One region of the Clostridium sp. CM039 genome, then DNA from elsewhere that is predicted to be linked to it. Evidence: a T-box and tRNA genes for the amino acid it is inferred to sense, from the RefSeq annotation. Region 1 holds a T-box; the other holds one or more tRNA genes.
What was found. A T-box is a leader RNA that pairs with one kind of tRNA and senses whether it is charged. The one in region 1 lies ahead of ACWJJ2_RS03810 (threonine--tRNA ligase), so its partner is inferred to be a tRNA-Thr.
Positions count from the first base shown of each region.

Region 2: it encodes a tRNA-Thr, which carries the amino acid that the T-box ahead of ACWJJ2_RS03810 (threonine--tRNA ligase) is inferred to sense. The anticodon was not compared.

Region 1 covers NZ_CM143649.1:806,798-813,471, reverse strand. Annotated here, with positions in the region: gene ACWJJ2_RS03825 (ABC transporter ATP-binding protein) at 1-590, shown strand, start outside; gene ACWJJ2_RS03820 (ABC transporter permease) at 587-2,992, shown strand; gene ACWJJ2_RS03815 (His/Gly/Thr/Pro-type tRNA ligase C-terminal domain-containing protein) at 3,955-4,125, opposite strand; partial or broken gene ACWJJ2_RS03810 (threonine--tRNA ligase) at 4,226-4,886, opposite strand; T-box leader at 4,979-5,203, opposite strand; gene ACWJJ2_RS03805 (hypothetical protein) at 5,778-6,128, shown strand; gene ACWJJ2_RS03800 (DUF4829 domain-containing protein) at 6,419-6,674, shown strand, end outside.
Region 2 covers NZ_CM143649.1:2,988,484-2,995,157, forward strand. Annotated here, with positions in the region: gene ACWJJ2_RS13855 (replicative DNA helicase) at 1-221, shown strand, start outside; gene ACWJJ2_RS13860 (ParM/StbA family protein) at 567-1,622, shown strand; gene ACWJJ2_RS13865 (hypothetical protein) at 1,625-2,002, shown strand; gene ACWJJ2_RS13870 (TM2 domain-containing protein) at 2,147-2,473, shown strand; tRNA gene ACWJJ2_RS13875 (tRNA-Thr) at 2,493-2,568, shown strand; gene ACWJJ2_RS13880 (CopG family transcriptional regulator) at 3,164-3,322, opposite strand; gene ACWJJ2_RS13885 (C40 family peptidase) at 3,833-5,011, shown strand; gene ACWJJ2_RS13890 (3'-5' exoribonuclease YhaM family protein) at 5,291-6,253, shown strand; gene ACWJJ2_RS13895 (NAD(P)/FAD-dependent oxidoreductase) at 6,474-6,674, shown strand, end outside.

The DNA of each region.
Region 1 (6,674 bases):
AAGGGGAATTTGTCTCAATAGTAGGACCATCCGGTTCAGGAAAAAGTACACTGCTTAATCTCCTTGGGGCATTGGACTCTCCAACCTCTGGAAATGTATTTCTTGATGGCAAAGACATTTCTACCATGAAGGAAAAGAATCTCTCCGTCTTCCGCAGACGTAACATTGGATTTATTTTTCAGGCATTCAATCTAATTCCCGAACTAAATGTAGAAGAGAACATTTTGTTGCCACTGCTACTTGACTACAAGAAACCGGATATGAAATATATTGCTGAACTTTTGGACATACTTGGGCTCTCCAGCAGGAAACACCACCTTCCAAACCAGCTTTCTGGGGGACAGCAACAGCGCGTAGCAATCGGGCGTGCCCTTTCAACTCGTCCGGCAATTATTCTGGCAGACGAACCCACGGGAAATCTTGATACAAAAAACAGCAAAGAGGTAATCAATCTTTTAAAGCTTTCTGTCGAAAGATATAATCAGACATTAATTATGATTACCCACAATCCGAGTTTTGCCTCCTTCTCGGATCGGGTGCTAAACGTAGAGGATGGTATTGTATCCGAACTAGGGAGGGCTAAAAAATGAAAAACTATCTTGAGCTCGCACCAAAATACCTCTCTGCCCATAAACGAAAAACACGCCTGACTATCACCAGCGTTGCCATGGCTGTTGCACTGGTTGTCGGTATTTTTTCTATGGTAGATGCGTTAGTGAAATTTGAAAAAGCACAAGTACTAAAGGATCAAGGTAACTACCATATTTTAATTCGAAATCCGTCCCCAAGAGAGATTCAAGTCATTGGTAGCCGTATTGATGTACAAAATGCTGGAACCTGGAAAGACCTTGGTGAAGGAACCATCAACAGTGAGAACTGTGCCCTCACATCTCTAGATGAAAATTTCGCGAAAAATATCAACTTTAATCTTAACCAAGGCCGTTACCCGACTTTTAAAAATGAAATTATGCTTGAAAAATGGTTTATGGAAAAATCTAAGCCGGCACATAAAATCGGTGATGCAATGACAATTACCTTACCAGACGAAACAGTTCAAGAGTTCATCATTAGCGGTATATACAATGACTGGGGTGCTACCAAAGCTGCTGCTATACCTGCCGTATTCGTGTCAACAAAAATGTCGGAACAGCTAAAACCGAAATCAAGCCAATATTTTGTGCTATTTAAAGATGGTGTAAATATCACACAGGTTGAAGGAGAAATCAAGAAAACTTTGAATATAGCAGATGACCGCATAGGGCGCAACGAAGGTCTTTTAGCCCTCATGATGCAAACAAAAAACAATACCATTTTGAAGATGTATGCTATCGGCGGCGTCTTATTCTTTATCGTCCTTATTACAAGCGTTGTAATGATCTATAACACTTTCAACATTTCAGTAATGGAAAGAGTTCGCCAATTCGGAATTCTGAGATGTATAGGGGCGTCACAGACACAAATAAAGCGTTTGGTAAAAAGAGAAGGCTTATCCATAAGTTTGAGAGCAATCCCCCTTGGCGTATTCGCCGGTATTTTGATAACCTTTATTTGTTCGGCAATAATAAAATTTTACAATAACAAGCTTTTTGGTGATATTTCATTGATTAATTTCAGCGCATTCGGCATTGGCGCGGGTATTGTAATAGGGTTTCTGACAGTCTTTATCTCTTCCTTATTACCTGCAAAAAAAGCTGCAAAAGTTTCTCCTGTAAGTGCCTTGAACGGAAGCGGGGATACAAATATATCCCAAAAGACCAAGAGAGGCCTTCTTATGAAGATATTTCACGCTGAAATTGTTATTGGCATTAGCAACGCTGTTTACAAGAAGAAAACTCTTTTCTTGATATCTAGTTCTATTGCTCTCAGCATCATTATGTTTATGTGTTTTAGTGTAATCGTCAATCCCACGTTTTTGGGAATGAAAGCTACGGAAGTCTATACTCCTGACGTTTCAATCACATCCTCGCAAGGTATTGGCGAAAATATATACAAGAAACTGTCAACGCTTGGCGGTGTAAAAAGGGTGTATGGAAGAATGTCAAACTATGTGTATGCTACGTTTGACGTTACAAGGCTGACGGACACCTATAAAAAGGAAATGGGTCCCATCAAGACAGAAAGCAATGGCCTTATGGTTGCAACGGAGAGGTCATGGATTGTTTCCTATGATTCAATGCAAATGCAATGGGCAAAGAAATCATTAATGGCTGGAGGTATGGATGAAAATGAACTCAATGCTCAGAATGGTATTGTGGCCGTTGTTAAAAATTACAGAAAAGGAGAATTAGCGGCAGACGCAAGCCTGAAAGTTGGTGATGCTGTCTATATTAAAACTGCTACAGAGACTAAAGAATATAAAGTCATGGGAGTCTTGAGCTCTATGCCTTATGAAAGCGAAAAACAGGCATTAACTACATTTATCACCACCCAAAAGCAGTTTACAGAAATCACTGGAGATATAACCTCTAACTATAAGACAATCGATATACAACTGAACAAGGATAATCAAGCACAAACCATAAATGAAATAAAAGCGTTAGTCGGAAATTCAGTGACACTACATGACATTCGTCAGCTAAGCGCAGAAGCAAATAACTCATTTATGACTATCGCAGTATTTATTTACGGATTTGTAGGTATAATTACACTCATCAGTATTCTAAACATTATCAATACGATGAATACCAACATCACATCCAAAACTAAGTATTTGGGAATTATGCATGCAATAGGCATGTCTGAGAGACAACTCACAAGAATGGCATTGGCAGAAGCTGTCGTCTATACGGTGAGCGGCTGCATAGCAGGATGCACCCTAGGGGTTCTACTACAGAAAACCCTGATGTCCTTACTTATTTCTAACTGGGAGTTTCCTGTATTGCAAGTCGTACTGATATTCATTATTTCCATTCTAGCTGCATCGTCCTCTATCATCAGCCCATTGAAGAGAATAAAGGCTCGTGGGATTTCTGAAGTCATTGGATCGCTCTAACTGCCAAAAGGACTCATAAAGAAGTGACAAAAACCTCCAATATTTCGCAGATAAACAGATGAAATATGGGGAGGTAACTTTAGATCATGCCTATTTTGTTTTTTATAAATAGGGTGTTTTTGCCTATCCTCGCGAAAAGATGGATTAAGCAATTTATCTAAAATGACTTTTCTTTATATTCTAGGGTAAGTTCTAAATCACTCTTTTTTATTCCTATTGGTGTGATTCAGAGAAATGTTGGCGAGACGCCCTAAGGGCCTATTTATAGGGGTTTGTGTAGTAATGGAACAGAAAGCTGGTATAAGAACAGAAAATAATGGTATTCATCTTTTTCAAATTTAATATCTCCAATGTTACACAATGTACTTATTAAACTTTTCTTTTCCTAACTCCTCGAATTAGTGTTGACTTACTTATTACAGTTATCTCTGCAACTGCTGTATATGAATTGTTTTTAGCATTTCAATCGCATTATTTATTCGTTTTGATGTATATATCTTAGGTCTACCCTCTTTAAAGCCTTCTTTAGTTTTTGCAATTGCTTTACCTGTTTGGGTACGTTCAATAATTGTATTCTCTAGCAGTCCAACATTAATTACATGGACAGATATTCCTTTATTAAATAGCTCTTGAACTATAAGTCCTAAAAATATAGATTTAGTAATATTATTTGATGATAATACTATTGATGAAAATGTAAAAAATATTATAACTAATTCTGGTGGAAAAGTTGTAGAAGAATTTCCTGAATTAGTAATTAATAACCTGAATGTAACACAATAAACAATTGTGTTACATTCACATTGAGTCTATTACTCGTTTTGAAAGAATTGTAAATATACTCTATTTTTAAAATCAGTCTTTTAAATTTGAAGTTATTGTTTCCTAATATAAAAAATCATACAACACAATAAAAATTATGTTATATGCTTTTTCTCCTATTTATGACTCATATGATACACCTAATTATCTAGCATTTTACCATCAATCTCCTGTGTGATCCTTGAAATAAAGGCCTCTAGTGAACAGTTACCCTCATCACCATTTTTTCTACTTCTGAGGGATATACTCTCTGAGTTTTCTTCTTTTTCACCAATAACTATGATATAGGGCAATCTTTCTATGCTACCCAAAATCACTCTGTGTATAACAATAGGTCTATGCTTTTCTCCATCACTGCCGATATATTGTAAGTCAAATCTTTGGGGAAGCTGTAAATCTAGTTGTATAGTTCCACATTTCTTTGTTTAATATCATAGGAGTTTCTATCTCAACATAACCATTTTTCTTATGAAGTTCTCTCTAGTACTCAATTAAATTATTCTTTAAAACTACACCATTGGGAAGGAAAAATGGAAATCCTGGTCCCTCACCCATTAAAGCAAATAATTTTAGTTCTTTACCAAGTTTTCTATAATCCCTTTTCTTCGCTTCTTCAATCATATTCAAATATTCATCAAGTTCACTTTTCTTAGCAAATGCCGTTCCATATATTCTTTGAAGCATTTTATTTTTTTCGCTGCCTCTCCAGTAAGCTCCTGCAACTGATAATACATGTGGCCCTGCACAGAGTTCTATAAAATCTCCCTGCTTAAAAAAAACTAATTCTTCTCCTTCTGGTAAATCATTAATGAGTTCTATTTTATAGATTTGTCCCTTATCTTCCATAATCTTCAAAGCTTCTTTTATAGAAACTACTGATCGCTCTGATCTTAAGTCTTCTTTAACTATTTTTCTCATTTCTACTTCTATTTTTTCGAGTATATCCATAGTAAAGGGTTCTACTACATCAAAATCGTAATAAAATCCATTATCTATTGCAGGACCGATAGCTAATTTAGCATTTGGATATAATAGCAAGTATATGAGAGGCGGTGTGTCTAAGTGCCCTTCTTCTTCTTCATTAGAATTTATTACAGTGCCATCCTTTATTACAACCTTTAACATAAATATTCCTCTTTAAAAAAATAATAAACCCGCCCCAAAGTAAGGGACGAGTTTTATCGCGATTCCACCCAAATTACAGAAGCATAAATAAAAACACTTCTATCACTCAACACCACTAACGCCGGCTCGCGGAATTACCTACTTAAGTTCAGTAATCAACTCAGAGGTGGTTTTCAATATTGCTTGTTCAAGAAACCTTACAGCCGGTGAGTTTCTCCCTCTTAGAACAGCATACTATTTACTTTTCCTCTTCACAGTTTTTAATTAAAATTAGTATATTCTAAATTGTTTTCATTGTCAATATATGTTTCACTTTGGGGCTATTGCCTATTCCTTAAAAAATTCATTTTCAATGTAACATAACGAGTTGACTCTTTACTTTGAATGTATTACAAATCAGTCTTAATATAATAATAAGACTCCGCAGTCAAAGGCTGGTCCACATCCGATTTTCTCCTTCATGCTTCATACGAAAACCTGATGTGGCACAAGCTCTTTCACTGCTCTAGGTCACAAATGAAGCTTTGGACAATCTTACTCACTGCCTAGAAGTAAACTAATCTATTAAAGTACCTAAGCATTCATCATTCTATTTAAGTTTAGTAGCAGTCAGTAAACTTCTCCAAAGCAAATGAAATTATTCCCCCTTCATCCAGGGGAAACAGATCCTACTGCACTACAGCAGGATCTGTTTTTTGTTTTCAACCTACTAGGGGTATAGGTAGTAACGGAACTAAAAACGGCTATAAGTATGTAAATAAATGGAGTTGAAATTTAAGAATACATTTCTTAAAGCATCATATATATTTAATAATGCTTTAGGATGGAGATGTTATTTATGAAATTCAAATCAATAACAATGATACTAGAAATACTTTTATTTGTTGTTGGTGTGGCTGGATGTACAATGATGTTTATGAAAATGGGATTACCAACAGCCATGTTAACAATAATTACAATGCTTTTAATTATTAGTAGCACCTTTGAATTTATAAAAACTCAAAAACTGCGAAAATTAGTATACCCTATAATTACAACTTATTTTTTTGTAGGAATGCCTATTATAGAAAAGTTCACAAATAATGAAGTTTTCTTTGTGGGCTTTGCTGTATTAGGGTGTGTTATTACTATCATATTTGTTTATAAGGACTTAATAATAACCAACAAAGAAAAAGAATTACCACATTAAGAGGTCTCACCAACATAATTTTGAATCACACCAGTAGCAATTTTATAATATCTACGTAAATCTTAATGTATTTTACGTAGATATTCATAAATGTTTTGTTATACTTTACGAATATATTTTATAGCTTTTTTCAACCCTACGTAAAGGTATACCTTTACGTAGGGCAATTCGTTTTAACATCAAACTATAGTTTATAAAAATGGTGTTTAATGGTATGATTTTTCTAGTGATTAAGTCACAACGGTAAAATATTGTTCATTAAATGACTTTAAAATGAAGAGGGTTTTTATATGAAAAAAATAATAGCTTTTCTTTGTCTAATTTTAGTAGTATTATTTTTATTGGTTTATAAACAAGTTGGTAAAACCAACAATGCTGTAGTAAGTATTGGAAAATCAGATAAGTTTAGCCAAGGGGAAATGAATGATGCAACAAATTGTGTAAAGAAAAAATTCAAGGATTTTAGGGGATGTAGTCTTACAAAATTATGGTATGACGAAAAGAAATCAAATTATTTTATTGGAGGTTACTTGAAATATGGAAAAG
Region 2 (6,674 bases), 1.9 Mb from region 1:
CTATGTTATCTGATCTTAGAGAGTCAGGGTCTATTGAGCAGGATGCTGACCTTGTTATGTTCTTATACAGAGATGAGTATTATAATGAGGAAACGGAAGATAAAAATGTAGCAGAGCTTATAATAGCAAAACAAAGAAATGGTCCTATAGGCACAGTAAAACTTGCATGGATAGGCCAATTCAGTAAATTTGCAAGACTTGATGTAATTCATAGAGAGTAAGAATACACTAAAGTAGATTTATCTATTAATCTAGATAAATTATGATAGGATAACAAAATTTATAAAATTTTGTTATCCTATTTTTATTTATGTATATATAGTGTGGGAGACGTTGATATGAATAGTGAGCTATTAAGGACATTTCTTTAATGTAGATATATATATGTTTACATTTGTAGATATATAAATATATATATCTATATATTTACAAGTATGTAGATAAACATCTATAAATAGGTTAATAAATATATTTATAAATATTTCATTACAAAAGAAGGATATTAATACATAATATAGAATATATACCGATAAGGAACAATTAGAAAAATTTAGGAGGGAAAATAAATGAACTTAACAGAGATATCAAAAAAATATCCTATATTAAAGAAAGCGTTAGAATCTGTACTAACTGTTGACATAGGAAATACATTTACAAAAACAAGTACCAATGTAACTTTTGCTAGTAGGGTGTCTGCCGTAAGCAAGCATGGTTCTAGGGCTACTGGAATAAGTAACATCACTTGGAATGGAAAGTTATACACCGTAGGTAATAAAGAAGGCAAGCTTAACATGGAATCTAACAAATACATGTCCGATCATTATAAGTTAAACCTGCTTAACGCTATTGCACTAAGTTTTAAGGGGGAAACTAAAATAAAGGTAAGACTCGCTGTGGGACTTCCCGCAGAATATTATATAGACCATAGTATTCCACTTAAAAATGAAATAAAGAAGATGGAAAAACAATCTATAACAATAAATAATATAACATATGATATAGAAATAATAGATGTACAAGTATTTAAACAAGGAGGTACATTAAGTGCTGAAACCATGGAAACATTTACTTATCCAATGTTATTACTTGACTTTGGTGGTGGTACTTTAGATGTATCTCATTGGAAATATGAGAAAGATGAATTTGGTAACAAGGTGCTTGGGATGACTAAGGCTAGTAGTTTTGCACAACATGGGTTTGAGCCAACAATAGAAGCATTACTCACTAAGTTCAACTCTGCTGACGGATCTGATGGTAATTATGATATATCAGATGCTATCGAATATTTAGAAGATGACGAACTACCTTTTGGGGAAGCAAATGTATTAAAAGACATTAAAGATTTAGTATTAAAACCATATGTGGAGAAAGCAATAAGTTCAATTAATAGCTCTTTTAAACCAAATACTTGTAAAGATATAAGAATAATAGGTGGACCTGCAAAGTTACTACTAGAATATTTACAAACAGAGTTCATAAAAACTGAGCCAAAGCTCATAGATAATAAAAACCCTCAATGTGCAAATTCTATACTGTTCGCTGAAAGATATAAAGAATTGCTAGTACTTGAATACTTAGATGGAAATAAAGAAGTTGCTGCAACTACAGTAGCAGGTCAATAATTATGGGAGCACTCCGTAAAACTGTATCATCAAATCTAGGAGAGGAAACAGATAAAGACTTAATTAATTATGTGAGCAATATGGAGAAGAAAGGTATTAATAATTCTAAACTTATAAAGCAGGCTCTGAGATTTTACAGGGACTACGGCAACAAAGTTAAGAAGCTAGATACAGTAGATATTGCAAATATTTTAGATAACCCTGAAGTTAAAAATTATATAGGTAATATAGTTGGAGAGCTTTTTAAAGGTGCTATGCCAAATTCAATTCCACAAATTAACGATGAAGTTATTGTCAAAAAATCAAATGAGAGGGATATAGATTCTGTTGAAAGTGAGTATATGAAAAAACTTAATTGTGTGAAAGATATGTCGTTATAGCTTGGAGTGGCGTTTTCGTCACTCCTTTTTACTTTAAGAATCATAATTATTTTAAAAACACTTAGCCCATACATATAGTAAAATGATACCATATATGATAAAATGTAAGAAAGGCATTCAAAATAAGCTAAAAAGGGTGATCTAATGTTCTGTCCTAGTTGTGGATCTCAAAACGAAGATAGCTCTAATTTTTGTAAAATATGTGGGATTAATTTATTAATTCAACCTAATACGACTGGTGAACGGATTATTAGTGAAAAAAACTGGTTAGTTGCTTTATTGCTGTGTATTTTTGTTGGGGCATTTGGTATTCATAGATTTTATGTAGGTAAAATAGGTACGGGAATTTTAATGATTTTAACCTTTGGTGGTTTTGGAATATGGGTGTTAGTTGATATTATTTTGATTGCTACTAATTCATTTAAAGATATAAATGGGTTGCAACTAAATAAAAACATGTATAGGTATTAGTTTAAATTGTTTTGTATATGCTGAAATAGCTCAGTTGGTAGAGTAACGCACTCGTAACGCGTAGGTCGAGGGTTCGATCCCCTTTTTCAGCTCCAAGTTTGTAATATGGAAACAAATATTTTTTAGCACTGGCATAACTGCTGGTGCTTTTTTGTACGTTCAGCAGAGCAAAAGTAGACAGACGGTGAGTTATAAAGTGGCATAGTATGAATAGAAATATAGTAAAACGTAGCTTGGGGGTAGAGAAATCTATCTCCAGGCTTTTATATTTAACGGATTGATTAATATTACATATATTGGGTAATAATACTGATAGACAGAACAAATAAGAGGAAACAATCGTGTTTTATTAGCACTAGAAGTGTAATTATATATAAGGTGAGGTTGAATATAAATGAAAAAGATAAAAGTGAAAGTTGGAGTAGATAAAAGTAAATTAATAAAAGGTAACAAACGAATTGTTGCTTGTGGCAAGAACTTTTAACGATATTTCAGAAGAAAATTCTCATATTCCCATAAATGGGAGTTGATTACCATGACAAAGAGAAAACTTCAGCGGGAGTATAAATTTACTTCTGAAGTCGTTAATGCAGCTCCTTCGGAGCTGTTGAAGCACCGAGGATTATAATTTAAAAGGATAGTAAAAAAGTAGTTGAGAGTTATATCTTAACTACTTTTTTAGTGTAGCATTTATTTCAGAATACTTTCAAGGAGGAGTCTTATTCCTTCACTTTTATTTATATTACTTGCCTTGCAAAAACTTTTTAGGGCATTTGATAGTTCTTCACTTATTCTCACATGAATCAATTCACTTTTAGAATTTTCAATTTTCTTTCTTCCTCTGGGCATAATTATCACCTCGCAAGATTCGTGTTACATAAAATAAGCTCATAGATGCTAAATAGAATGTTGTAACACAATAATAATTATAATACATTTTAACAAATATTACCACGTAATTGAATTGAGAAATATAAAGATTATTTGTATAATTATATCCTCGTTTTATTTGATTTAATAAGTGGAATACAGGTAAAAGTCATGAAAATCAGTGGTTTTTTATAAATTATATGTATATAAAAAATTATTACTTTCTGTTACAATGGTATTGTACAAAAAAAAGGAAAAATTTGTGACATTGGTATTAGTCTTAAATTAAAGGGGAAGATTGATGTAAAAATATGAATAGTACTAGTTATAATAAGTAGACAAGCTAAATTCTCAAAATATTTCCTGGAAAATATTGCAGAGACTAAAAATGCAAGTAAAACTCTAGGAGAAAAAAATAAAACATTTACATTAGAAATAATTTACATATTTCGATAATTCATATTCATTTAAAATATAGGAGGTAAGCATATGAAAAAAAGAGTAGCTTTTATAGCAATGTTATTAACTATGGCGGGTTCACATGTTGTGTTCGCTGATAATGGAACGGTGACTGCAAGTTCATTATATGTCAGGCAAAAATCATCAATTTCATCATCAATTATATCTTCTCTTGCGAGAAATGCGAAGGTAGAGACACTTGGTAAAGAAGGGGAATTCTATAAAATAAATTATAAAGGACAAACTGGATATGTACATAGCTCATATATAAAAATATCGGCAAATACGTCTGGTTCTACGAGTACAACAAATGGAGCGGGGACGTCAGGAACAGTAACAACAGATTATTTAAATGTAAGAACAGGATTCGGGATAAATTATTCTGTTGCTAATGTTATTACACGCGGAACTAAAGTGACAATGTATGAAAAATCAAATGGTTTTTGTAAGATAAATTATGGTGGCAAAACAGGTTATGTAAGTGAGCAATATGTGAAAGCTACAACAGCACAGGATTCAAACACAGATAGTACAAGCAGTGTGATTACTGGAATTGGTAATATTACAGCATCAAGTTTAAATGTAAGAAAAACGGCGTCTATGGGTAATAATATCATGGGCACAATAAAAATAAATGCAAAAGTGGATTTGTATGGAACACAAAATGATTTTTATAAAATCAAGTATAATGGACAATGGGGATATATAGCTAAAACATACGTAAGCCTAGGTAATGACACTCCAAGTAGAGGTGATGTCATAGAAAATGACTCAAATGGACAACAAGGTACTGCAACAAAAAACATAGAGAGTTTAATCTCGCAGTTAAACACGTTTTTAGGAATGCCATACTTATGGGGTGGTACAACACCAGCGAAGTTTAATTCTAATGGCAAATATGTAAGTGGGGGTTTTGATTGTTCAGGTCTTATACAATATGCTTATAAAAACATAGGTATAAATTTACCTAGAACGACTATGGACCAAATAAATATAGGTACCTCAGTTAATATAAATAGTCTCCAAAAAGGTGATTTAGTATTCTTTAGGACAAATCCAGCATCGCCTTCCCAAGCATCTCACGGGGGAATATATATTGGTAATAATAAATTTATACAATCTCCCAAAACTGGTGATGTTGTAAAAATATCTGAATTAACTGGATATTATAAAAGTAATTTTATAATAGGAAAAAGAGTAGTAAAATAAGTATATTTAATATAAACCAGGAATAATTAATATAAAAAATGAATGTATGATTTTTATTAAATCATACATTCATTTTTTATATCCAATTTATAATAATTAAAAAAGAATTAAAAATATTTCTTAACTTAAGGATTTCTAAATTTTACAAACAATATTGATGTATAATTAAAAGGTATATTAAAGTTATGTAATTTAATTGATTGACATAGAGATATTAAGCACTTGTATCGGCATAATGTATTAGATATAATAAGTTTATTACAATATAAGGAGATAAATATGGAAATGAAGAAGATAAGTGGAATGAAGAAAGGTGATAGGATTGAAGGTTTTTATGTTATAAAATCTGTAGATAGCAAGGTTTCCAACAACAGTAACACAAATAAATATTTGGATTTTAATTTAGGGGATGCCACCGGTGATATAAATGCAAAACTTTGGGAATGGAATGAAAAATTAGAAAATACATTTAAACAAAGCATCTTAGTGAAAATTAAGGGCACGGTAAATGAGTGGAGAGGAAAGCTTCAATTAAAAGTTGAAGCGATAAGACTAACTGAGGAAAAAGATGGAGTAAGCATTTGTGATTATGTTGCAGTGGCACCGTATTCACCAGAAAAAATGTATGATGATATTTTAAATTATTTATCTAAAATCAAAAATATAGATATTCAAAATATAGTTACCAATATTTTAGGGCATAATGAGGAAAAGCTAATGCATTATCCAGCTGCTAAGTCTAACCATCACTCTATAAGATCAGGTCTGTTATATCACACAACCACCATGCTTAAGGCAGGAGAAAAATTAAGCGAAATTTACACCTTTCTAAATACGGATTTGCTATATGCAGGTATAATACTTCATGATATTGGCAAAATATATGAAATGAATGCTAGTGAACTTGGAATTGTAAGCGAGTATTCAGTAGAGGGTCAACTTTTAGGTCATATAGTTCAAGGAATTAAAATGATAGAAACGGCGAGTCTTGAGGTTAAAGCAGATACTGAAGTATCTATGTTGTTACAGCATATGGTGCTAGCTCATCATTATGAAGCAGAATATGGGAGCCCTAAAAAACCTATGATACCAGAAGCGGAAATGCTACATCATTTAGATATAATGGATGCAAGAATGTATGATATGAATAAGGCTTTAGGGGATACAAAGGAAGGCAAATTTTCAGAAAGAATAAGGTCTCTAGATAATATAAATGTTTATAAAAGTTTTGTTAATAAATAGTCTTAAGGAAAATTATTTAACAGAAAAATACAGTTATTCAATATGGGTAAGTGTATTTTTTATTTTAGATAAACAATGTATATACGAACTATTACTTAAAATAATTTATTAATATTCGCACTTTATATTGACTGGTTTATACTGCTCTGATATCATTAAGTAGTATGGTAACCATTAATAGTTTTTATTTCCTACAGAGTAATACAAGGAGGAATATGAAATGAAAAATTTTTATGATGTAGTTATTGTAGGAGCTGGACCAGCGGGCATATTTACGGCACTAGAAATTTCTAATAAAAAACCCGAACTTAGTGTACTTATAGTTGATAAGGGAAGAAATATAGAAAAAAGAAAATGTCCAGCTAGAGACACAGGAAAGTGTGTTAAATGTAATCCTTGTGGGATAACGTTTGGTTGGGCA